Regions from separate parts of the Streptomyces sp. NPDC033221 genome, predicted to be linked through region 2. Evidence: predicted binding sites of a transcription regulator. Region 2 holds the regulator's gene; the other holds the start of a gene.
The links. Region 2 encodes HspR, which represses chaperone genes until heat shock. Its sites were predicted from a motif close to TTGAGNNNNNNNNNCTCAA; they were not measured.
Positions count from the first base shown of each region.

Region 1: lon (endopeptidase La) is a predicted target of HspR. The motif match lies at 6,574-6,592, and genes of this name have one in related genera.

Region 1 is NZ_JBVIQN010000040.1:58,188-70,003, forward strand. Features, by position in the region: gene ACZ53K_RS36300 (multifunctional oxoglutarate decarboxylase/oxoglutarate dehydrogenase thiamine pyrophosphate-binding subunit/dihydrolipoyllysine-residue succinyltransferase subunit) at 1-1,872, opposite strand, end outside; gene ACZ53K_RS36305 (HAMP domain-containing sensor histidine kinase) at 2,110-3,291, opposite strand; gene ACZ53K_RS36310 (response regulator transcription factor) at 3,288-4,028, opposite strand; gene ACZ53K_RS36315 (spermidine synthase family protein) at 4,107-4,820, opposite strand; gene ACZ53K_RS36320 (rhomboid-like protein) at 5,140-5,826, shown strand; gene ACZ53K_RS36325 (VOC family protein) at 5,935-6,318, shown strand; gene lon (endopeptidase La) at 6,615-9,023, shown strand; gene ACZ53K_RS36335 (Uma2 family endonuclease) at 9,161-9,718, shown strand; gene ACZ53K_RS36340 (lysozyme) at 9,773-10,630, opposite strand; gene ACZ53K_RS36345 (MarR family winged helix-turn-helix transcriptional regulator) at 10,944-11,447, shown strand; gene ACZ53K_RS36350 (cytochrome P450 family protein) at 11,578-11,816, opposite strand, start outside.
Region 2 is NZ_JBVIQN010000037.1:80,551-92,366, forward strand. Features, by position in the region: gene clpB (ATP-dependent chaperone ClpB) at 1-2,414, opposite strand, end outside; gene ACZ53K_RS34970 (pyridoxamine 5'-phosphate oxidase family protein) at 2,853-3,257, shown strand; gene ACZ53K_RS34975 (hypothetical protein) at 3,397-3,630, shown strand; gene ACZ53K_RS34980 (hypothetical protein) at 3,627-4,031, shown strand; gene ACZ53K_RS34985 (heat shock protein transcriptional repressor HspR) at 4,123-4,575, opposite strand; gene dnaJ (molecular chaperone DnaJ) at 4,581-5,762, opposite strand; gene grpE (nucleotide exchange factor GrpE) at 5,805-6,467, opposite strand; gene dnaK (molecular chaperone DnaK) at 6,464-8,332, opposite strand; gene ACZ53K_RS35005 ((Fe-S)-binding protein) at 8,684-10,951, shown strand; gene ACZ53K_RS35010 (trypsin-like serine peptidase) at 11,121-11,816, shown strand, end outside.

The sequences.
Region 1 (11,816 bases), on a different contig from region 2:
GTGCATCGACTTCGGGTCGAGGTTGCCCTCGAACTCGCGGAAGATCTGCGCGTACGACTTGCCGACGATGTTGGCGAGCACGTTCAGCCGGCCGCGGTGGGCCATGCCGATGACGACCTCGTCCAGGCGCGACTCGGCGGCCGAGTCGATGACCGCGTCCAGCAGCGGGATGACGGACTCGCCGCCCTCCAGGGAGAACCGCTTCTGGCCGACGTACTTCGTCTGCAGGAACGTCTCGAACGCCTCGGCGGAGTTCAGGCGGCGCAGGATGCGCAGCTGCTCCTCGCGCTCCGGCTTGGAGTGCCCGCGCTCGACCCGGTCCTGGATCCACTTGCGCTGCTTGGGGTCCTGGATGTGCATGAACTCGATGCCGGTGGTGCGGCAGTACGAGTCGCGCAGCACGCCCAGGATGTCGCGCAGCTTCATCATGGTCTTGCCGGCGAAGCCGCCGACGGCGAACTCCCGCTCCAGGTCCCACAGCGTCAGCCCGTGCTCGATGATGTCGAGGTCGGGGTGCTTGCGCTGCTCGTACTCCAGCGGGTCGGTGTCGGCCATGACGTGGCCGCGCACCCGGTAGGCGTGGATCAGGTCGAAGACCCGGGCCGCCTTGGTGACGTCGTCGTCGTGGGAGACGTCGATGTCCCGCAGCCAGCGCACCGGCTCGTAGGGGATGCGCAGCGACTTGAAGATGTCGTCGAAGAAGTCGTTCTCGCCGAGCAGCAGTTGGTTCATGATGCGCAGGAACTCGCCGGAGGCGGCGCCCTGGATCACGCGGTGGTCGTACGTGCTGGTCAGCGTCATGACCTTGGCGATGCCCAGCTTGTTCAGGGTGTCCTGAGAGGTGCCCTGGAACTCGGCCGGGTAGTCCATCGCGCCGACGCCGATGATGAGGCCCTGTCCGGGCATCAGGCGGGGCACGGAGTGGACGGTGCCGATGCCGCCCGGGTTCGTCAGCGACGCGGTGACGCCGGTGAAGTCGTCCATCGTCAGCTTGTTGTTGCGGGCGCGGCGGACGATGTCCTCGTACGCCTGCCAGAACTCGAAGAAGCTGAGCGTCTCGGCCTTCTTGATGGCCGCGACGACGAGCTGGCGGTCACCGTTGGGCTTCACCAGGTCGATGGCCAGGCCCAGGTTGACGTGCTCGGGCTTGACCAGCGTCGGCTTGCCGTCCTTCTCCTGGAAGGAGTAGTTCATCGACGGCATGGCCTTGAGAGCCTGCACCATCGCGTACCCGATGAGGTGGGTGAAGGAGACCTTCCCACCGCGGGCGCGCTTGAGGTGGTTGTTGATGACGATGCGGTTGTCGAAGAGCAGCTTCACCGGGACGGCGCGCACGGACGTGGCCGTGGGCAGCTCCAGAGAGGCGTTCATGTTCTTCGCCACGGCGGCGGAGGGGCCACGGAGAGTGACCAGTTCCGGGCCTGCGGGCGCCTCGTCGGGCTTCACGTCGTCCTTCTTGGGAGCGGGCTGTGCGGGTGCGGTCTTCGCCGGAGCGGCCTTGGCGGGCGCCGGGGCGCTCGCGGCGGGCTTGGCCGGGGCGGCGGGCTGCGCCGCGGCGGGCGCGGCGGCCTTCGGCGCGGGCTGCTGCGCGGCGGGTGCCGCGGGCGCGTTCGGCGCCGCCTGGGGCGTTCCGGAGGCCGGAGCGGCGGGGCTGCCTTCACTCGCCGGGGCCGGCGTGCTGGCGCCCGCTCCCGGCTTGTAGTCGGCGAAGAAGTCCCACCAGGCTCGGTCTACCGAGTTCGGGTCCTGGAGGTACTGCTGGTAGATCTCGTCGACGAGCCACTCATTCGGACCGAACGCGGCAGCAGGGTTCTTACCCTGCCCCTCTTGGTCAGTCGAAGTGCTCGAACTGTTGGGGGACTGTGGCGACACGGCGGCAACCGCCCTCTTCCGCTTCCTAAGGTGGTGGACAGCGGGAATAAAGGCTACGCCTCTCCGGACCTTTGGTGCAGTCCGGGGCCGTCAGTCGTCGCGCACGTCACATTCCGCAGCGGGTTTCGGGGCATGACTTGGTGGGAAACACACTTGGTTTGCCTGCGTTCGGGTACGCGGCATCGCCGCCGCACCCAGGACTGTGTGCTTCCACCACCGACCCTACGACACCCGACGTCAGCCCCGTACGGAGTCGCTCCCCGGAAGAGTGACGCGGATACGGCAGCCGCGAGGCGATTCGGCGACCCGGATACGGCCCCCGTGCAGATCCACCGCCCAGCGCGCGATCGCCAGGCCCAGCCCCGTACCGCCGTCGCTGCCCGGCCCCGGCGTCGCCGGGTCGCCCCGGTTGAAACGCTCGAAGACGTGGTGCCGCTCGGCCTCCGGGATGCCCGGACCCTCGTCCTGCACCTCCAGCTCCAGGCCCCCGGGCGCCTCGCCGCGCCGCGCCCGTACCGTGACCCGGCCGTGCCGCGGGCTGTGCTTGATGGCGTTGTCGATCAGGTTCGCCACGACCTGGTGGAGCCGCTCGGCGTCCGCGTACGCGGTCAGCTCCGGCGGCGAGACGTCCAGGTGCAGATGGACATCCGTACGGGTGTGGGTGCCGGAGCCGGCGAGCCCCGACAGCGTCGAGGCGCCGCGGCTCATGTTGGCCTCCTTCAGCACCCCCGACAGGTACGGCCACACCTCGAAGCGGCGGGCGTGCAGCGGCACCACACCGTTGTCCAGCCGCGACAGGTCCAGCAGATGCTCCACCAGCCGCCCCAGCCGTTCCGTCTGCTTCAGCGCCGTACGCATCGTCTCCGGATCGGGCTCGCAGACCCCGTCCACCACGTTCTCCAGGACGGCGCGCAGGGCCGCTATCGGGGTGCGCAGCTCGTGCGAGACGTTGGCGACCAGCTCCTTGCGGTGGGTGTCCACCGCCTCCAGGTCGGCGGCCATCCGGTTGAACGCGTCCGCCAGGTCACCGAACTCGTCGCGCCGCCCGCCGCGCACCCGGCGGGTGTAGTCACCGTCCGCCATCGCCCGGGTCACGTCCGTCATGTCGTCCAGCGGTGCGGTCAGACCCTGCGCGACGAACTGGGTGACCAGCAGCGAAGCGATGATCGAGAAGACCGTGATGACCCGCAGCTCGGTGTCGGAGTGGATGGCGACGAACACCAGCAGCGTCGTGATGATCACCGAGACGATGACCAGCGCGCCGAGCGCCGCCTTGACCGAGCGGTACGGGTCCAGCGGGCGCAGCCCCTCCCAGACCCGCCGCCAGAACGGGTCCCAGACCCGCTCCCGCAGCCCGTCCGGCGGGTGCTCGCGGTCCTGGCGTCCGGCCCGCTCCCGCTGGCGGGTGGGAGCCGTCATACCGGCGGAGTCTCCAGCGCGTACCCGACACCGTGCACCGTACGGATGCGCTCCGCGCCGATCTTGCGGCGCAGCGCCTTGATGTGGCTGTCGACCGTACGGGTGCCGGAGGCGTCCGCCCAGTCCCACACCTCGGCCAGCAACTGCTCACGGGAGAGCACCGCGCGCGGCGTGTTCGCCAGGCACACCAGCAGGTCGAACTCGGTCGGCGTCAGATGTACGTCCGTGCCGCGCACCCGCACCCGGCGCTGCGCGTGGTCGATCTCCAGCTCACCCAGGCGCAGAATGCCGCTGCGCGGTGTGTGCGCGGCCAGCGCCGCCCGCTCCACACGCCGCAGCAGTACGTGCACCCGGGCCGCCAGCTCCCGCATGGAGAACGGTTTGGTCATGTAATCGTCCGCGCCGACACCGAGCCCGACCAGCATGTCCGTCTCGTCGTCGCGCGCCGTGAGCATCATGACCGGCACCGGGCGCCGCGCCTGCACCCGGCGGCACACCTCCAGCCCGTCGAAGCCCGGCAGCATCACATCCAGGACCAGCAGGTCCGGCTGCCACGCCTCCGCGGTGTCCACCGCGGCCGGCCCGTCGGTGGCCGTCTGCACCTGGAAACCCTCGGCGCGCAGCCGGGCCGCGATGGCGTCCACGATCGTCGGGTCGTCCTCCACGACGAGGATCCGGCGCTGGGCGCCGGGCGTGGCCGCGGCGGTGCCGCCCTGGGTGGTCTGCGTCTGATCCATCGCCCGCCCCTGCGTGTCCCCGTGCTGCATGGTCGCGTACTGCTGGGCAGCAGCGTAAGGGCAGGGTGTGACCGTCGGCTACGCGCCCTTGCGCGCGAGGTGCACCACGTCGGGGACGCCTCGGACAACGGGGATCTCTTCGGTACGTACGCCGGTGAACCCGGCATTTCGCAGGGCATCCTCGAACGCGGACGACGGCTGCGCCGACCACACCGCGAGCACACCGCCGGGCGTCAGCCGCTCCCGGCAGGCCGCGAGACCGGCGGGGGAGTAGAGGCCGCCGTTGTCCTCGGTGACCGTCCACTCCGGCCCGTTGTCGATGTCCAGGCACAGCGCGTCGAAGGTCCGCGCCCCGGCGCCCTCCCGCACGTACGCGACCAGATCGGCGGCGACGATCTCGGTACGGGCATCGTCGAACGCCGCCCCCGACACGGCGGACAGCGGCCCGCCACGGTGCCAGTCGATGACCGCGGCCTCCCGCTCCACCACGGTGATCCGCCCCCAACGGGCCTCCTCCACCGCTCTGACCAGCGAAAACCCCACCCCCAGCCCGCCGATCAGCACACTGGGCAGCGCCCGTTCGCGCCCCAGTTCCCCCAGCGCCGCATCCACCAGCAGCCGCTCGGAGCGCCCGTCCGAGGTGTCCATCAGAAAACACCCGTTGGCGATGATCTCGAAGTGCGCGCCCCGCTCCCGCAGGACGACCTCGCCGTACGGGCCCTCACGGCGGTCGAGGACCCGCGGCCCACTGCCGGGCGCGGGCGAACCGGTTACCTGTGCGGGGACGGACATGGCGGCCATCCTGGCGAACCGGTGCGCCACGGGTCCAACCGGTTTCCCGGGCCGCCGGTGCGTGACGCACCTCACGCACACAGCGGGCTCATGGAATGAACGTGCAGGCTGTGCCCTACGTAGACCTCAGAGGGGCACGAACGGAAGGGGCCAGGCACCAGTGAGCCGGGCGAACGCGGCAGACGCCTCCGAGGAGACGCCACCCCACGAGGGAGCCCCCACCGGGCAAACGGCCTCTTCCGCGGGAACGCGAAGCGGGGAGGCGGAGCCTCTGAACGGAGTACCGAGGCAGCGCGAACCGGCGCCGAGGGTCGACATCGTGGCGCGCCCCGGCCTCCCGCGAGCCGTCCGGCCGGCGCGGAGCCTGCCCAGACCCTGGCGCCTGCTCCCCGGCCCCCTGAGCACCCCCTTCACCTTCGCCTACACCGCCCTCCTCGTCGCGACCTCCCTCTTCGCCGAACACGCCGACCCCGACCTCGTCCACGCCCTGCTCCAGAGCTCCAGCACCGACGTCGAACACCTGGCGCACGCTCCGCTGCTGGTCCTCGTCGCCAGCGCCCTGTGGATCGCCGGCGGCATGACCTCCGCGTACGCCATCGCCTTCCTCTTCGTCCTGACCGCACTGGAACGCCGGGCCGGCGCCCTGCGGACCGCCGCGGTCTTCTTCGGCGGCCACGCGATCGCCACCCTCGCCACCGAACTCCCGGTCGGCGCCGCGGTCGCCCTCGGCCACCTCCCCGCCGACTCCCTGCAACGCCTCGACTACGGCATCAGCTTCGGCGTGATGGCCTGCACCGGTGCCCTGGCGGGCCTGCTGCCCGCCTGGGCCCGATGGCCGCTCCTGGCAGGCGTGACCTGGTTCGCCGTCACCAGCCTCCTGGTCTCCGGCGACCCCGTCAGCGACGCGGGCCACCTCCTCGCCCTCATCCTCGGCACGCTCGCCCGGCCCCTCCTGGGACGGCCGGGCGGGCCGCACCGGGGGGCGATTGTCAGTGGCCGTTGCTAGCTTCCTGAACACGCTTCTCCACGGCTTCACGGGGAGGTGGAGCGAGGGTTGCACCCGGCCGCGACGACCGGGGCCCCGCTCCGTCAGGAAGAGGCCCACACCATGCGCATGATCTTCGTGAACCTGCCGGTCAAGGACATCGCCGCATCCCGCGAATTCTTCACCCGCCTCGGCTTCACCTTCAACCCGCAGTTCTCCGACGAGCACACCCTGTGCATGATCGTCGAAGAGAACATCTGCGTCATGCTCCTCCAGGAAGACCGCTTCCGGGACTTCATCAACGGCGACATCGCCGACGCCACGAAGACGACGGAAGTCCTCACCTGCCTGTCCTGCGACAGCCGCGACGAGGTCGACACGATGCTCGCCAAGGCTCGCGAGGGTGGGGCGGGGGTGTGGAAGCCGGTTATGGAGGCTGGGCCCATGTATGGGGCCAGTTTCCAGGATCTGGATGGGCATGTCTGGGAGCTGATGTACATGGCTCAGGGGTAGTCGGGGTTCGGTGGGTTGGCCGCTGGGGCCCGGGCCCCCACCCACGCACAGACCGCGCCGCTCGCGCGCCCCCACTCACCGAACCGTAGGCGCAGCCAGCCAGCCTGTCCCCCCTCCCGACCAGCGCCAATTCAAGCCCGTCCGGCGTTTGAGGACACCCGAACCGCACCCCCGCGGCGGGACACCCGAACACCGGTATGTGGGTGATCGCTCACAGCGAACAGGGACCAGGGAACATCCACCACCCCAAACGCATTGAGTGGGCATAGCTCAACTTGCCTGCCGAAGGGGAGATCATGGCTTCGACGTCCACCTCGCTCACTCTGCCCGTGCTGCCCCTCGATGACGAGGTAGTGCTGCCCGGCATGGTGGTGCCCCTGGACCTGTCCGAGGCGGACGTGCGGGCCGCCGTGGAGGCCGCGCAGTCCGCCGCTGAACCGGGTAACAAGCCGCGGGTGCTGCTTGTGCCCCGGGTTGACGGCGCGTACGCGGCGATCGGTGTGCTCGGCCGCGTGGAGCAGGTCGGGCGCCTTTCCGATGGGGACCCGGGTGCGCTGATACGCGGTCTCGGCCGTGTGCGGATCGGCGCGGGTACCACCGGTCCCGGCGCCGCCCTGTGGGTGGAGGGCACCACTGTCGACGAGACGGTGCCCGACCCGCTGCCCGGTGCCGTCACCGAGCTGGTCAAGGAGTACAAGGCGCTGGCCACCGACTGGCTCAAGAAGCGCGGTGCCTGGCAGGTCGTGGACCGGGTGCAGCAGATCGAGGATGTCTCGCAGCTGGCGGACAACTCGGGCTACTCGCCGTTCCTGAGCACCGAGCAGAAGGTGCGCCTGCTGGAGACCACCGACCCGGTGGCGCGCCTGAAGCAGGCCACCGAAGCACTCCGCGAGCACCTCGCCGAGCAGGACGTGGCGGAGTCCATCGCCAAGGACGTCCAGGAGGGCGTCGACAAGCAGCAGCGCGAGTTCCTGTTGCGCCGCCAGATGGAGGCCGTACGCAAGGAGCTGGCGGAGCTGAACGGCGACCCGGAAGACGAGGGCGAGGATTACCGCGCCCGCGTGGAGGCCGCCCAGTTGCCCGAGGGCGTCCGCAAGGCGGCCCTCAAGGAGGTCGACAAGCTGGAGCGGTCCAGCGACCAGAGCCCCGAGGGCAGCTGGATCAGGACCTGGCTGGACACGGTGCTGGAGCTGCCGTGGAACGAGCGTACGGAGGACGCGTACGACATCCCCGGCGCGAAGGAGATCCTGGACGCCGACCACGCGGGCCTGGAGGACGTCAAGGAGCGGATCACCGAGTACCTGGCCGTGCGCAAGCGGCGCGCGGACCGTGGTCTCGGCTTGGTCGGCGGGCGCCGTGGGGGTGCGGTCCTGGCGCTGGTCGGGCCGCCCGGTGTCGGCAAGACGTCGCTGGGTGAGTCCGTGGCCCGTGCGATGGGCCGCAAGTTCGTACGGGTCGCGCTCGGCGGCGTACGGGACGAGGCGGAGATCCGCGGTCACCGGCGTACGTATGTCGGCGCGCTGCCCGGCCGTATCGTGCGTGCCATCAAGGAGGCCGGTTCGATGAATCCGGTCGTCCTGCTCGACGAGATCGACAAGGTGGGCTCGGACTTCCGGGGCGACCCGGCGGCGGCTCTCCTCGAAGTCCTCGACCCGGCGCAGAACCACACGTTCCGTGACCATTACCTGGAGGTCGAGCTGGACCTGAGCGACGTGGTCTTCCTGGCCACCGCCAACGTCCTGGAGGCCATCCCGGAGCCGCTGCTCGACCGTATGGAGCTGGTCCGGCTGGACGGTTACACCCAGGACGAGAAGGTCGTCATCGCCCGGGACCACCTGCTGCCGCGTCAGCTGGAGCGGGCCGGCCTGGAGTCCGGCGAGGTCACGCTCACGGACGGGGCGCTGCGCAAGCTGGCCGGGGAGTACACCCGCGAGGCGGGCGTACGGAATCTGGAGCGGGCCGTGGGGCGGCTGCTGCGCAAGGTCGCGGCACAGAGTGAACTGGGCGAGCGTGACCTGCCGTTCACGGTGGGCGTGGAGGAACTGCGCCCGCTGATCGGGCGGCCGCACCACACCCCGGAGGCGGCGCAGGACCCGTCCGAGCGGCGGACGTCCGTACCCGGTGTGGTCACGGGTCTGGCGGTCACCGGCGCGGGCGGTGACGTGCTCTACGTCGAGGCCTCGCTCGCCGACCCGGAGACCGGCGCGTCCGGGCTCCAGCTCACCGGCCAGCTGGGCGACGTGATGAAGGAGTCCGCGCACATCGCGCTGTCCTTCTTGCGCTCGCACGGCGCGGAACTGGAGCTGCCGGTGGGTGATTTGAAGGAGCGGGGCGTCCATCTGCACGTACCGGCGGGTGCCGTGCCGAAGGACGGTCCGAGCGCGGGCGTGACGATGACGACGGCGCTGGCCTCGCTGCTGTCCGGGCGGCAGGTGCGCCCGGATGTGGCGATGACCGGTGAGGTCTCGCTGACCGGGCGGGTGCTGCCGATCGGCGGCGTCAAGCAGAAGCTGCTCGCGGCGCACCGGGCGGGGATCACGACCGTGGTCATCCCCAAGCGCAACGAGCCGGACCTGGACGACGTGCCCGCGGAGATCCTGGAGAAGCTGGACGTCCACCCGGTCTCCGACGTCCGTCAGGTCCTCGAACTGGCCCTGACCCCGGCCTCGGCCCCGGCCGCTCCGGAGGTCCCGGTCGCGGCGTGACGGACGCGGCCGGCCACAGCGGCCCGGAGTCCCCTGACACGGGGGCTCCGGGCCGCGCGTGTCAGGGGACTCCGGGCCACCGTGCGTATCGTTGTACTGCGCGACTGCCCGCACTTCGCGGCGGTGGGGAGGAGCGCATGATGACCATCGAGCTGACCGACAACAGGATCGAGATCGAGATGGCCGACAGCGACGAGCTCAGCCTGGACATGATGTTCGACTGGCTGGAGCGGGCCATTTTCATGTCGCCGCAACGGGACAACCACTGGGACATCATCGCTTCGATCTATGACCAGTTGCGGACCCGCTATCCGAGGAAGCGAGTGAAGTCCGATGTTCGCATCGACTTTCCCGGCCGCCTCAACGGTTTCGCTTCCGACGTGATCGCGCTGAGGGAGGGCGCGGAGAGCGACGAGAAGGGGCGCTGGCGGTACCAGGACATCGACTTCGTCGCTGAAGTCATCTTCAAGGACACGTCGCGCAACGACTACGGCCCCAAAAAGGACGCCTACGCGCTGGCAGGAGTGCCCGTCTACCTCATCGTCGATCCGTATCTCGGGCAGTGCCACCTCTACACGGATCCCCAGGACGGCTCCTACCGCCTCGGCCCGGTCATCAAGTTCGGCGATCCGGTCGACCTGACCGGGACAGTCGTCGGCCTGACGCTGGAGACGGCGGAATTCGGCCGGGAGTGACGGCGCACGCCGCCCCGGGCCCCGACGCACCCCGCGCCTGGGCCCGGCCGCGTCTCACCCGTCAGCCAACGCCTGCAACCGCTCATACGCCCCGTTGAACCGGTTCCGGTCACCGACCGTGGTGCCCGACGACGTGTACTGCCAGATGGTGTGGAAGTCCCAGCCCGCCGGGAGTTCGCCGGCCGAGGAGCCGTAGCGGGGGATCCACAGGGGGTTGACGGAGCCGAAGCCGGTGTAGTTGCCGGTGCACTGTTTCCACCAGCTGGTGGAGGTGTAGATGACGGCGTCCCTGCCGGTGCGTGCCTTGTAGGTGGCGAAGAAGTCCTTCATCCAGCTGACCAGGCCGGACGGGCTCTTGCCGTAGCAGGTCGAGCCGTACGGGTTGTACTCCATGTCGAGGGCGCCGGGCAGGGTGCGTCCGTCCTTGGACCAGCCGCCGCCGTGGTCCGCGAAGTAGGTGGCCTGGGCGGCGCCGCTGGAGGTGTCCGGGGTGGCGAAGTGGTAGGCGCCGCGGATCATGCCGACGTTGTAGGAGCCGTTGTACTGCTGGGCGAAGTAGGGGTTGGTGTAGCTGGTGGATTCGGTGGCCTTGACGTAGGCGAAGCGGACTCCGCCGTTCCACAGGGTCTGCCAGGGGACGTTGCCGTTGTGGCTGCTGACGTCGACGCCTTCTACGGAGGCGAGGGTGGGGGGTGGCGCCTCGCCCGGCGCGTCGCCCTCGTGCCGGGCGATCTGGGAGCCGGCCCAGTCCTGGCCGGGGTGGGTGGGTTCGGGGGCCGGGCCGTGCGGGGTGGCGCCGGCGGTGCCGGGCAGTCCGAGGAGGAGGGCCAGGACGGCGAGGAGGATGCCGGGCAGGGCCGCCGTCGGGTGCGGGCGGCGACGGGCGGCGGGGCCGGATCTGTGCACGGGCATACGTGCCTCCGAGGATTTCGGTGAACTGACCTGAGGGGGGACCGGCCGGGCGGGCCGCGGCGCGCCGTGGGGCGCGCGGAGCGGAACGAGGGGAGTGGTGCGGCCGCACCGACCCGTGTGGTGTGGTCATGCCAAGTGCGTGCGGTTGACGGTACGCGCGTAGATGCAAGGGGCAAAGAGGGGAGCCGGGCTTCCGTTGGTCTAATCCTGCGAAATACTGGACAAGCTGCGGCTTCGGCCGTCGCTGGAAGAAACTTTCACGGTCCGGAAAGCGGGAGAGGGCGCTGACGTGCACGACACCAGATCCGACGGCATGGCCGGGGCGGACGAACCCAGTGGTGTGGACCAGGTGTTCCTCTCCTTGGAGCGGGAGCTGGCGGTCTTCCTGCGCCGCGCCCGCGCCACGTCCGGCGAGCTGGCGCGGGAGGTGCACCCGGAGCTGGAGTCGGCCGCGTACGGCCTGCTCGTACGGCTCGCCGACGCGGGGCAGCAGCGGGCCACCGAACTCGCCGGCTACTTCGGCGTGGGCAAGGCGACGATGAGCCGGCAGCTGCGTGCCCTGGAGGACCTCGGTCTGATCGCCCGCGAGCCGGACCCGGCCGACGGGCGGGCCGTCCTGGTCCGGCTCACGGACGAGGGCCGCGACCGGTTCGGCCGCGTACGCAACAGCCGCCGCGCCCAGTACGCGCGACGGCTCGCCTCCTGGGACCGCCGCGAGGTCGCGGAACTGGCCCGGCTGCTGCACCGGTTGAACGGGGAGCAGGACGCGGAAGAGGGGTGCGGGGCCGCCGGCAAGGGGGAGCGGGACGGCCGGTAGGGGCGTGAGAGGGATGGTGGGCAGGGGAGAAGCCGGTGCGCGCGGGCCCCTGCGGGCCCTGGCGCACCGGCTCTCGGTCGGTCATCCGTGACGGCCGCCTCCTCCGCGGACGGCCGGCATCTCGGGCGGGTCAGTTCTCCGCGCGCAGCCGCAGCGGCAGCCGGCGCAGCCGCCAGGTGCCGGGCTGGCGCAGACGTTCCTGTTCCTCCAGTTGTTCCGGGGTGAGGGCGAGCGCCAGGTCCGGGTAGCGCGCGAGCAGCTTGCCGTAAGCGACTTCCGCCTCCTGCCGGGCCAGCGTGGCGCCCAGGCAGTAGTGCATCCCGTGGCCGAAGCCCACGTGGTCCTCGGCGCGGCCCGCCGGCTGCCGCG
Region 2 (11,816 bases):
CGGTCGGTGACGTCCAGCGTCAGCCTGCGGTCGGCGAGCCGGCGCTGCAGGTGGCCGAGCTGGATGCCCGCGATGCGCTGGAGCTGGTCGGTGCCGAGCGGGTGGAAGACCACCAGGTCGTCCAGCCGGTTCAGGAATTCCGGCCGGAAGGACGTCCGGACCGTCTCCAGCACCTTCTCCTTCTTCTGGTCCTCCTTCAGGAGGGGGTCCATCAGGAAGTTCGAGCCCAGGTTGGAGGTCAGGATCAGGATCGTGTTGCGGAAGTCGACCGTGCGGCCCTGGCCGTCGGTGAGCCGGCCGTCGTCGAGGACCTGGAGGAGCACGTCGAAGACCTCGTGGTGCGCCTTCTCCACCTCGTCCAGCAGCACGACGCTGTACGGGCGGCGGCGGACCGCCTCGGTGAGCTGGCCGCCCTCCTCGTAACCGACGTAGCCGGGCGGGGCGCCGACCAGGCGGGCCACGCTGTGCTTCTCGCCGTACTCGCTCATGTCGATGCGGACCATCGCCCGCTCGTCGTCGAAGAGGAAGTCGGCGAGCGCCTTGGCCAGTTCGGTCTTGCCGACGCCGGTCGGGCCGAGGAAGAGGAAGGAGCCGGTGGGGCGGTCCGGGTCGGCGATGCCGGCGCGGGTACGGCGCACCGCGTCGGACACCGCTCGTACGGCCTCGGTCTGGCCGATCAGGCGCTTGCCCAGCTCATCCTCCATGCGCAGCAGCTTCTGCGTCTCGCCCTCCAGCAGGCGCCCGGCGGGGATGCCGGTCCAGGAGCCGACCACGTCCGCGATGTCGTCCGGGCCGACCTCCTCCTTGACCATGGAGGACTTGGCGTCCTTGGTCGCCTCCTGCTCGGCCTCGGCCGCCGCGGCCTCCTCCAGCTCCCGCTCCAGGCCCGGGATCTCTCCGTACAGCAGCTTGGATGCGGTGTCGAAGTCGCCGTCGCGCTGGGCGCGCTCGGCCTGGCCGCGCAGCTCGTCCAGCTTCTCCTTCAGCTCGCCGAGGCGGTTGAGGCCCTGCTTCTCCTTCTCCCAGCGGGCGGTCAGGCCGCGCAGCTCCTCCTCCTTGTCGGCGAGGTCCTTGCGCAGCTTCTCCAGGCGCTGGACGGAACCGGCGTCGGTCTCGTTCTTGAGGGCCAGCTCCTCCATGCGCAGCCGGTCGACGGAGCGCTGGAGTTCGTCGATCTCCACGGGCGAGGAGTCGATCTCCATACGGAGGCGGGAGGCCGCCTCGTCGACGAGGTCGATGGCCTTGTCGGGCAGGAAGCGGGAGGTGATGTAGCGGTCGGAGAGGGTGGCGGCGGCGACCAGCGCGGAGTCCGCGATCTGCACCTTGTGGTGCGCCTCGTAGCGGCCCTTGAGCCCGCGCAGGATCGCGACCGTGTCCTCGACGGTCGGCTCGGCGACCAGCACCTGCTGGAAGCGCCGCTCCAGCGCCGGGTCCTTCTCGATGCGCTCGCGGTACTCGTCCAGGGTCGTGGCGCCGACCATGCGCAGCTCGCCGCGGGCCAGCATCGGCTTGAGCATGTTGCCCGCGTCCATGGCGGAGTCGCCGCCGGCGCCGGTGCCGACGACCGTGTGCAGCTCGTCGATGAAGGTGATGATCTGGCCGTCGCTGGACTTGATCTCCGCCAGTACGGTCTTGAGGCGCTCCTCGAACTCGCCGCGGTACTTCGCGCCCGCGACCATCGCACCCAGGTCCAGCGCCACCAGCCGCTTGTCGCGCAGCGACTCGGGAACGTCGCCCTTCACTATCCGCTGCGCCAGGCCCTCGACGACGGCGGTCTTGCCGACGCCGGGCTCGCCGATCAGCACCGGGTTGTTCTTCGTGCGCCGCGAGAGCACCTGCACCACGCGGCGGATCTCCTGGTCACGGCCGATGACCGGGTCCAGTTTGCCCTCGCGCGCGGCCGCCGTGAAGTCCGTGCCGAACTTCTCCAGCGCCTTGTACGTGCCCTCCGGGTCCGGGTTGGTCACCCGCCGGCCGCCCCGGCTGTCCTCGAAGGCGCTCAGCAGCTTCTTGGCCGTGGCGCCCTGCTGGGCCAGCAGTTCGCCGGTGCGGCCGCCCTTGGCGGCGATGCCGATGAGGAGGTGCTCGGTGGAGATGAAGTCGTCGCCCAGCTCCTTCGCGCGCTGCGCGGCGTCGGCGATGACGGCCAGCGTGTCGCGGTCGGGCTGCGGCGGGGCGACCGTGGAACCCTGGACGCTGGGCAGTGCGGCCAGCTGGCGCTCGGCGCCGGAGCGCAGCGTGGCGGCGTCCGCCTCGACGGCCGCCAGCAGGTCCAGGACGTTCTCGTTGTCGGTGCCGGTGAGCAGCGCGAGCAGCAGATGCACGGGGGTCATGTCCGCGTGTCCCGCCGTCACCGCCCGCTCGTTGGCGGCGCTCAGCGCCTCCCGGCTCTTGTTGGTCAGCTCGGCGTCCACTCGCGCGCTCCTCCTTGTGCTCGTGTGCGTGATCGGTGCCGTGGTCCGGCAGCGAAACCTGCTCAGCTCAACGTCCGATAAGTTGAGTCTATTCCACTCAACGCGGTTCTGGGGGACTCTACGGTGTCTTCCGGCCCTTCTACGGGTGCACCGGACGGCCCGGACCATGCCATGCCGGTCGCACGCAATCGCCCCGGAGGCGCTCTCCGCATCGCCGTACGGCCGTCGGCGTACCGCTGCAGCCGCCGCCCGACCTGCCTCCGTCGTCCCGATCCGGGCCGGCCGCCACCGTCGTGCGCCCGCCCGCGTCCCGTGGCCCGCCAGCAGGGCGTACGGAGGTTTCACGGCACCTTCACGACTCCTCCACGCCGTGCGCGCTGTCCCTTTGCAGCCCCTCCGCACGACACCCCCACAGGAACCCCAATTACTCTTCCGGTCATGGCCCACGACCTGGATGACCTCAGCCCCGAGTACCTCGCCTTCTGGAGCGAGCACCTCCTGTGCACGCTGACCACCCTGCGCCCCGACGGCACGCCGCACGTCGTCCCGGTCGGTGTCACCTTCGACGCGAACCAGCGCATCGCCCGCGTGATCACCCGTAAGGACAGCAGCAAGGTCGGACACGTCCTCGCGGGCGGCCCGGACGGCGCCCGGGTCGCGGTGTGCCAGATGCTCGGCAGGCGGTGGGCCACCCTGGAGGGCGTCGCCCGTATCCGTACGGACGCGGACGTGGTGGCGGACGCGGTACGGCGCTACGCCGAGCGGTACGGACGCACCCCGACCCCCAAGCCGGACCGGGTGATGATCGAGATCACCGTGACCAAGGCGCTGGGCCGGGCCTGACCACCGGCCGGCCAGGTCCGTACCTGGCCGGATCCGGACGCCGGGGCTCCGCTGCTCCGGCTGCCCTGCTATGCCGATTGCGGAGACACCCGTTCGCGATACGGAGCTTCGCGAACGCATCACGGCAGCAGGAGAGCGCATGGCGCCTGGATCACGCCCCGAACCGATCAGTTCCCGTACCGGTGTCCGACCGGCCCCCGCCCGCGCCGAACTGTGCCCCCGGTGCGGCGGACAGCTCGCCGTCAACCAGGACGGCTGGAAGATCTGCCACGCGTGCGGATACGCCTCGCCGCCCGGCACCGCCCCTCCACCCCGCCGCTCGCGCGGCGGTATCGTCACCCCCACACTCGCCACGTCCCGGGGGGCACGATGAACTCGGTCCGAGTGACGGCGATCGCCTGCCTCATGCCGCTGTCGGGGCTGGACGACGACCCGTTCCTGGTGGACGACCGCAGCCAGCACGCCATGTGCGCCCAGTGGGCACAGGCCCGCGCCTACCACCTGACCTGCCGGCTCAGCGTGCACCAGCTGCGCGCCGACCACACCGCGCTGTGGCAGGACGTGGAGGCCGGGCTGGTCGACGTGTTCGTCGCCGCCAACCGCCGCGCCCTGGAGAACGCCATCGCCTCGGCCGACGAGTTCACCGCCCGGTGCGCCGCCGCCGGCGTCCGGCTGGAGATCGCCGACTACGACGAGCCGGTCTACACCACCGCCATGAAATCCCACGTCCACCGCCGCCTGTCCATGCCGACGGCCGGCTACAACGGCTGCTGAGCACACCGCCCGAAGCCCAGGGCACACGGCGAAGGCCGGGGCCGGGATGCGTGCGCACCCCGGCCCCGGCCTTCGAACGATCTGACGGCCGCTATTCGGACCGCTTCCTCGGACGCCACACGACCAGCGCGCCGGCCTGCTGGACATCCTGATAGGGCACCAGGTCCCGGCGGTACGAGGCGTGCACCGCCGCCTCCCGCTGCTGGATGGCGGCGGCCGCGCCCTCGACCGCGTGCTGGAGTTCGGCGACCCGCTGGCGCAGGGCCGTGACCTGGTTCTCCAGCTCGATGATGCGCTTGATGCCGGCGAGGTTGATGCCCTCGTCCTGCGACAACCGCTGCACTTCCCGGAGCAGTTCGATGTCCCGGGCCGAATAGCGCCGGCCGCGCCCTGCCGTACGGTCGGGCGAGACCAGCCCCAGGCGGTCGTACTGACGCAGCGTCTGCGGATGCAGGCCCGAGAGCTGGGCCGCGACGGAAATGACGTACACCGGCGACTCTTCGGTCAGTTCATACGGGTTCCGACGCCCGCCCCGGCCATCCATCCGACTCAAGCTCCCTTCGCGGCCTGGAACAGCTCCGCCCGCGGGTCCTCACCCGCGGTCGCCTCGCGGTAGGACTCCAGCGACTCCCGTGCGGTGTCGCCGAGGTCCTTGGGGACCTGCACCTCGACGGTGACCAGCAGGTCGCCACGGGTGCCGTCCTTGCGCGACGCGCCCTTGCCGCGCACGCGCATCGTACGTCCGTTGGGGGTCCCGGCCGGGAGTTTGAGCGTCACCGGCGGGCCGCCGAGTGTCGGCACCCGCACCTCGCCGCCCAGCGCCGCCTCCGGGAAGGTGACCGGGACGGTGACGGTGAGGTTGTCGCCCTTGCGGCCGAAGACCGGGTGGGCCTCGACGTGCACGACGACGTACAGGTCGCCGTTCGGGCCGCCGCGCTCGCCCGGGGTGCCCTTGCCGCGCAGCCGGATGCGCTGCCCGTCGGAGACGCCCGCCGGGATGCGCACCTGCATCGTGCGCGAACTGGTCGCCCGGCCGCTGCCCTTGCAGACGTCGCACGGGTTCTCCGCGATCAGGCCGCGGCCCTTGCAGTCCACACACGGGTCGGTGAGCGAGAAGCCGCCACCGCCGCCGCGGCTGACCTGTCCGGTGCCGACGCAGGTCGGGCACACCCGCGGCGTGCCGTTCTTGTCGCCGGTGCCCGAACACGCCTTGCAGGGCGCCTGGCTGGACATCCGCAGCGGGACCGTGGCCCCGTCCGCCGCCTCGGTGAAGCTGAGCGTCACCTCGGACTCGACGTCCTGGCCGCGGCGCGGCTGCGTACGCGTACCGCCGCCACCGCGGTTGAACAGCCCGCCGAAGACATCGCCGAGCCCGCCGCCGAAGCCGCCGCCCGCCGTGCCGCCCTGGGCACCGCCGCCTCCGAAGAGGTCACCGAGGTCGAAGTTGAACGATCCGCCACCGGCGCCGCCGGGGCCGGCGCGGAAGCCGCCGTTGCCGAACAGCGCCCGCGCCTCGTCGTACTCCTTGCGGCGCTTGGGGTCACCGAGGATGTCGTTGGCCTCGGAGATCTCCTTGAAGCGCTCCTCGGCCTTGGCGTCCCCCTTGTTGGCGTCCGGGTGGAACTCCCGGGCCAGCTTGCGGTACGCCTTCTTGATCTCCGCCTCGGTGGCGTCCTTCGGGACGCCGAGGACCTTGTAGTAGTCCTTCTCCACGAAGTCCTTGGTGTTCATCCCCGACGTCCCTCCTCCCGAACTGCTTCCCGTACCGCCGCGTCAGCCCTCCTCCGGGCCACCGCTCTCCTCGTCCGAAGCCTTGGCGTCGTCCTCCGAGGCGGCCTTGCCGGACTGCGCGCCCGGCTGCGGCTCGGCGACCGCGACCCGCGCGGGGCGGATCGTTCGTTCACCGATGCGATACCCCGGCTGGAGGATGGCGACGCACGTGGTCTCCGTGACATCCGGAGCGTACGAGTGCATCAGGGCCTCGTGGATCGTCGGGTCGAAGGGCTCGCCCTCCTTGCCGAACTGCTGGAGGCCCAGCTTCGCGGCCACCGTCTCCAGCGACTCGGCCACCGACTTGAAGCCGCCGACCAGCTCGCCGTGCTCCCGGGCCCGCCCGATGTCGTCGAGGACGGGCAGCAGCTCGGTGAGCAGATTCGCCGCGGCGACCTCCTTCACCGACACCCGGTCCCGCTCCACCCGGCGACGGTAGTTCTGGTACTCCGCCTGGAGCCGCTGGAGGTCCGCGGTGCGCTCGTTGAGCGCGGTACGCACCTGGTCCAGCTGCGCCGTGGCGGCTACGTCCTGGTTCGTTTCCCCGGCCGGGGCCGAGCCCGCCGTGTCGGCGGACTCGGCCTGCGCCGCGTCATCAGGGGTCTGTGCGGCTTCGGCGGGGACGTCGGGCTTCTTGTCCTCGAAGCCCGGAGTCTCCTCCGTCACGCGGCACCGTCCTTCTTCGGCTTCTCGTCGTCGACGATCTCGGCGTCCACGACATCGTCCTCGGCCTTGGCCTGCTGGCCGCCCGCGGCACCGGCGGCGCCCTCGGCACCGCCCGCGGCCGCACCGGCGCCCTGGGCGTCGGCGTACATGGCCTGTCCCAGCTTCTGGCTCACCGCGGCGACCTTCTCGGTCGCGGTGCGGATCTCGGCGGTGTCCTCGCCCTTGAGCTTCTCCTTCAGCTCACCGACGGCGGTCTCGACCTCGGTCTTCACCTCGGCGGGAACCTTGTCCTCGTTGTCCTTGAGGAACTTCTCCGTCTGGTAGACGAGCTGCTCGCCCTGGTTGCGGGACTCGGCGGCCTCGCGGCGGCGGTGGTCCTCGTCGGCGTACTGCTCGGCCTCCTGGCGCATCCGGTCGACCTCGTCCTTCGGCAGCGAGGAGCCGCCGGTGACGGTCATCTTCTGCTCCTTGCCGGTGCCGAGGTCCTTCGCCGCGACGTGCATGATGCCGTTCGCGTCGATGTCGAAGGTGACCTCGATCTGCGGCACGCCGCGCGGGGCCGGGGGCAGACCGGTCAGCTCGAACATGCCGAGCTTCTTGTTGTACGCCGCGATCTCGCGCTCGCCCTGGTAGACCTGGATCTGCACGGAGGGCTGGTTGTCCTCGGCGGTGGTGAAGATCTCCGAGCGCTTGGTCGGGATCGTCGTGTTCCGCTCGATGAGCTTGGTCATGATGCCGCCCTTGGTCTCGATACCGAGGGACAGCGGGGTGACGTCCAGCAGGAGGACGTCCTTGACCTCACCCTTGAGGACACCGGCCTGCAGCGACGCGCCGATGGCGACGACCTCGTCCGGGTTGACGCCCTTGTTGGCGTCCTTGCCGCCGGTCAGCTCCTTGACGAGCTCGGCGACGGCCGGCATCCGGGTCGAGCCGCCGACCAGGACCACGTGGTCGATCTCGGACAGCTCAATGCCGGCGTCCTTGATGACGTTGTGGAACGGGGTCTTGCAGCGCTCCAGGAGGTCCTGGGTCAGCTGCTGGAACTGCGCCCGGGTGAGCTTCTCGTCCAGGTGCAGCGGGCCCTCGGCGGAGGCGGTGATGTAGGGCAGGTTGATCGTCGTCTCGGTGGACGAGGACAGCTCGATCTTCGCCTTCTCCGCGGCCTCGCGCAGGCGCTGGAGCGCCATCTTGTCCTTGGAGAGGTCGACGCCGTGGCCGTTGTTGAACTGCTTGACCAGGTAGTCGACGACGCGCTGGTCCCAGTCGTCACCACCGAGGTGGTTGTCACCGTTGGTCGCCTTGACCTCGACGACACCGTCGCCGATCTCCAGCAGCGAGACGTCGAACGTACCGCCACCGAGGTCGAAGACCAGGATGGTCTGGTCGTCCTTCTCCAGGCCGTAGGCCAGGGCCGCGGCGGTGGGCTCGTTGACGATGCGCAGGACGTTCAGGCCCGCGATCTCGCCGGCCTCCTTGGTGGCCTGGCGCTCGGAGTCGTTGAAGTAGGCCGGAACGGTGATGACCGCGTCCGCGACCTTCTCGCCGAGGTAGGCCTCCGCGTCCCGCTTGAGCTTCTGCAGGATGAAGGCGCTCATCTGCTGCGGGTTGAAGTCCTTGCCGTCCAGGTTGACCTTCCAGTCAGTGCCCATGTGGCGCTTGACCGAACGGATCGTCCTGTCGACGTTGGTGACCGCCTGGCGCTTCGCGACCTCGCCGACCAGCACCTCGCCGTTCTTGGCGAAGGCGACGACGGACGGCGTGGTCCTGGCGCCCTCGGCGTTGGTGATGACGGTGGGCTCACCGCCTTCGAGAACACTGACGACGGAGTTCGTCGTGCCCAGGTCGATGCCGACCGCACGTGCCATTTCGATTCCTCCAGTGACTTGAGTGGAACAGGCTCAAGCGTGCAGCACCATCGCCAGCCTGTCAATTGACCTGAGCCGATCCCGCTCAACTTTCATGTCGGGCTTATCGTCACTCCCCGCTTCGGGGGACGCGGTCCGGGGTGGAAAGGGTTGCCTGCGCGACACAGATCACCGGCCGGGCGGCTTCATGGCGCTCGGGATACTGGGTAACCTCAGCGCAGACCCGAAAAGTTACTGCCTAGTAATCGCTGTAGTCCTTGAACCGCGGACTCCGTGTACCCCTCGTACGTACGCGCAGCCCCTCAAAGTATTCCCCGTAACCCCCGCACTCGCAGGCCCGAGGAGCCACCCATGCAACTCGCCGCGATCATCGTGTCGCTGGTCCTAATCGCGGTCGGCGTAGCACTGTTCGGCCGTGCCATCCTGCAGATCGTCCGCCAGCTGCGGCTCGGTCAGCCCGTGCCGGCCGGAACCCGGACCGACGACCCCACGCAACGCACGGTCACGGTGGTCAAGGAGTTCCTCGGCCACACCCGGATGAACCGCTGGGGCGTCGTGGGCGTGGCGCACTGGTTCGTGGCGGTGGGCTTCTTCTCGCTGCTGCTGACGATCGTCAACGCCATCGGGCAGCTCTTCAAGGCCGACTGGCTGCTGCCCGTCATCGGCGAGTGGGCGCCGTACAACGTCTTCGTCGAGTTCATCGGCACGATGACGGTGCTCGGCATCCTGGCCCTGATCGTCATCCGGCAGCTGAGCAAGCCCGGCAAGCCGGGCCGCAAGTCCCGCTTCGCCGGCTCCAACTTCGGCCAGGCGTACTTCGTCGAGGCGGTCATCCTGATCGTCGGCGTCTGCATCTTCATGCTGCACGCGCTGGAGGGCGCCCAGCACCACGTGGACGGCTACGAGTCCTCGTTCTTCATCTCGTACCCGGTGGTCTCGTGGCTGGAGGGCCTGGACGTCTCGACGCTCCAGAACCTCACCTACTTCTTCGCCGCCCTGAAGATCGCGACGTCCTTCATCTGGATGATCACGGTCGCGCTGAAGACCGACATGGGCGTGGCCTGGCACCGCTTCCTGGCCTTCCCGAACATCTGGTTCAAGCGCGAGGCCGACGGTGACGTGGCGCTCGGCGCGCTGCAGCCGATGACCAGCGCGGGCAAGCCGATCGACTTCGAGGACCCGGGCGAGGACGACCAGTTCGGCGTCTCCCAGATCGAGCACTTCTCCTGGAAGGGCCTGCTCGACTTCTCCACCTGCACCGAGTGCGGCCGCTGCCAGTCGCAGTGCCCCGCCTGGAACACCGGCAAGCCGCTGTCGCCGAAGCTGCTGATCATGGCGCTGCGCGACCACGCGCACGCCAAGGCCCCGTACCTGCTCGCCGGCGGCGGCAAGGACGAGGAGGGCGCCGAGAAGGCGACCGCCGCCCAGCTCAAGGACGTGCCCGCGGCGGCGCTCGCCGAGGCCGAGCGTCCGCTGGTCGGCACCCTGGAAGAGAACGGCGTCATCGACCCGGACGTGCTGTGGTCCTGCACCACCTGCGGCGCCTGCGTCGAGCAGTGCCCGGTCGACATCGAGCACATCGACCACATCGTCGACATGCGCCGCTACCAGGTCATGATCGAGTCCAGCTTCCCCAGCGAGGCCGGCACGATGCTGAAGAACCTGGAGAAGAAGGGCAACCCCTGGGGCCTCGCCAAGAAGCAGCGGCTGGCGTGGACCAAGGAGGTCGACTTCGAGGTCCCGGTCGTCGGCGCGGACGTCGAGGACCTCACCGAGGTCGAGTACCTGTACTGGGTCGGCTGCGCGGGCGCCCTGGAGGACCGCGCGAAGAAGACCACCAAGGCGTTCGCCGAGCTGCTGCACATCGCGGGCGTGAAGTTCGCGATCATGGGCGGCGACGAGAAGTGCACCGGTGACTCGCCGCGCCGGCTGGGCAACGAGTTCCTGTTCCAGCAGCTGGGCGCGGAGAACGTCGCCTCGCTCAACGCGGCCTTCGGCGAGGACGACGAGGACCCGGCGACGCGGAAGCCCAAGTCGGCGAAGAAGATCGTCGCCACCTGCCCGCACTGCTTCAACACGATCGCCAACGAGTACCCGCAGCTCGGCGGCGAGTACGAGGTCATCCACCACACCCAGCTGCTCCAGCACCTGATCGACGAGGGCAAGCTGACCCCCGTCACCCCGGTCGAGGGTCTGATCACGTACCACGACCCCTGCTACCTGGGCCGCCACAACAAGGTCTACACACCGCCGCGCGAGATCATCGCCAAGGTGCCCGGCCTGCGCAACGAGGAGATGCACCGCCACAAGGAGCGCGGCTTCTGCTGCGGCGCGGGCGGCGCGCGCATGTGGATGGAGGAGCGGATCGGCAAGCGCATCAACAACGAGCGCGTCGACGAGGCCCTGTCCCTCAACCCGGACATCGTCTCCACCGCCTGCCCGTTCTGCCTCGTCATGCTGACCGACTCGGTCAACGGCAAGAAGAACGACGGCAAGGCGAAGGAGTCCATCCAGGTCGTCGACGTGGCCCAGCTGCTGCTGGACTCCGTCAAGACCCCGGTCGACCCGGCGGGCGAAGAGGCCGCGGCGGACGCGCCGGAGCCGGAGCCGGTGAAGTAGCCGGTCCTTTTCGCACCCGGCCCGCGGCCGGTCCCGCTTCGGCGGGGCCGGCCGCGGGCGTGCGTGCGGGGTGCGTCCCGATGTTCGACGTGGTGTGTGTGCGGGGTGCGTCCCGACGTACCGAAGTCGTCGCGACGCACCGGGCCCGTCACGACGTACCGTCCCGTACATGAGATCCGCTTCCGCCGCCCTCGCCACGGCCGCCGCGCTCACCGCACTCGTCGCGCTCACCGGGTGCGGCGGCGCGTCGCAGGCGGCGGATCCCGCGCGGCCCGCCGCCCGGCCCTTCGAGGGCCTGCCCTTCGTCGGCGTGCTGATCGCCGGCGGCGAGCACTACTGCTCCGCGAGCGTCATCGACAGCCCGAAGGGCAACATGCTCGCCACCGCGGCGCACTGCGTCCACTTCGAGGGCGACGACGCGTCCGACGGGTACGAGCCCGGCCCGGTCACCGGCGACATCCAGTTCGCGCCACGCTTCTCCGGGGCCGGGGAGGGCACGTTCCCGTACGGGAAGTGGAAGGTCAGCGGCGTCCACGTACCCGAGTCGTGGACCGAGGAGGACGACGACCGGGGTGACTACGCTTTCCTCACCGTGGAGCCGGACGCGCAGGGCCGCTCCGTACAGGAGGTCGTCGGCGCGGCCTCCCCCGACTGGTCCTCGGGCCCGCGCCGGCACGTCACCGTCGTCGGCTATCCCAACGAGGCCCACAACCCCTCGAACCGCCCGATCACCTGCGCCACGGACACCCGCCGCGACGACGACGAGCCGTACATGGTCGAGATGAAGTGCGGCGGCTTCTACGACGGCACCAGCGGCGGCCCCTGGCTCGCCGACCACCGCGACGCCCGCCGCCCCGGCCGCCTG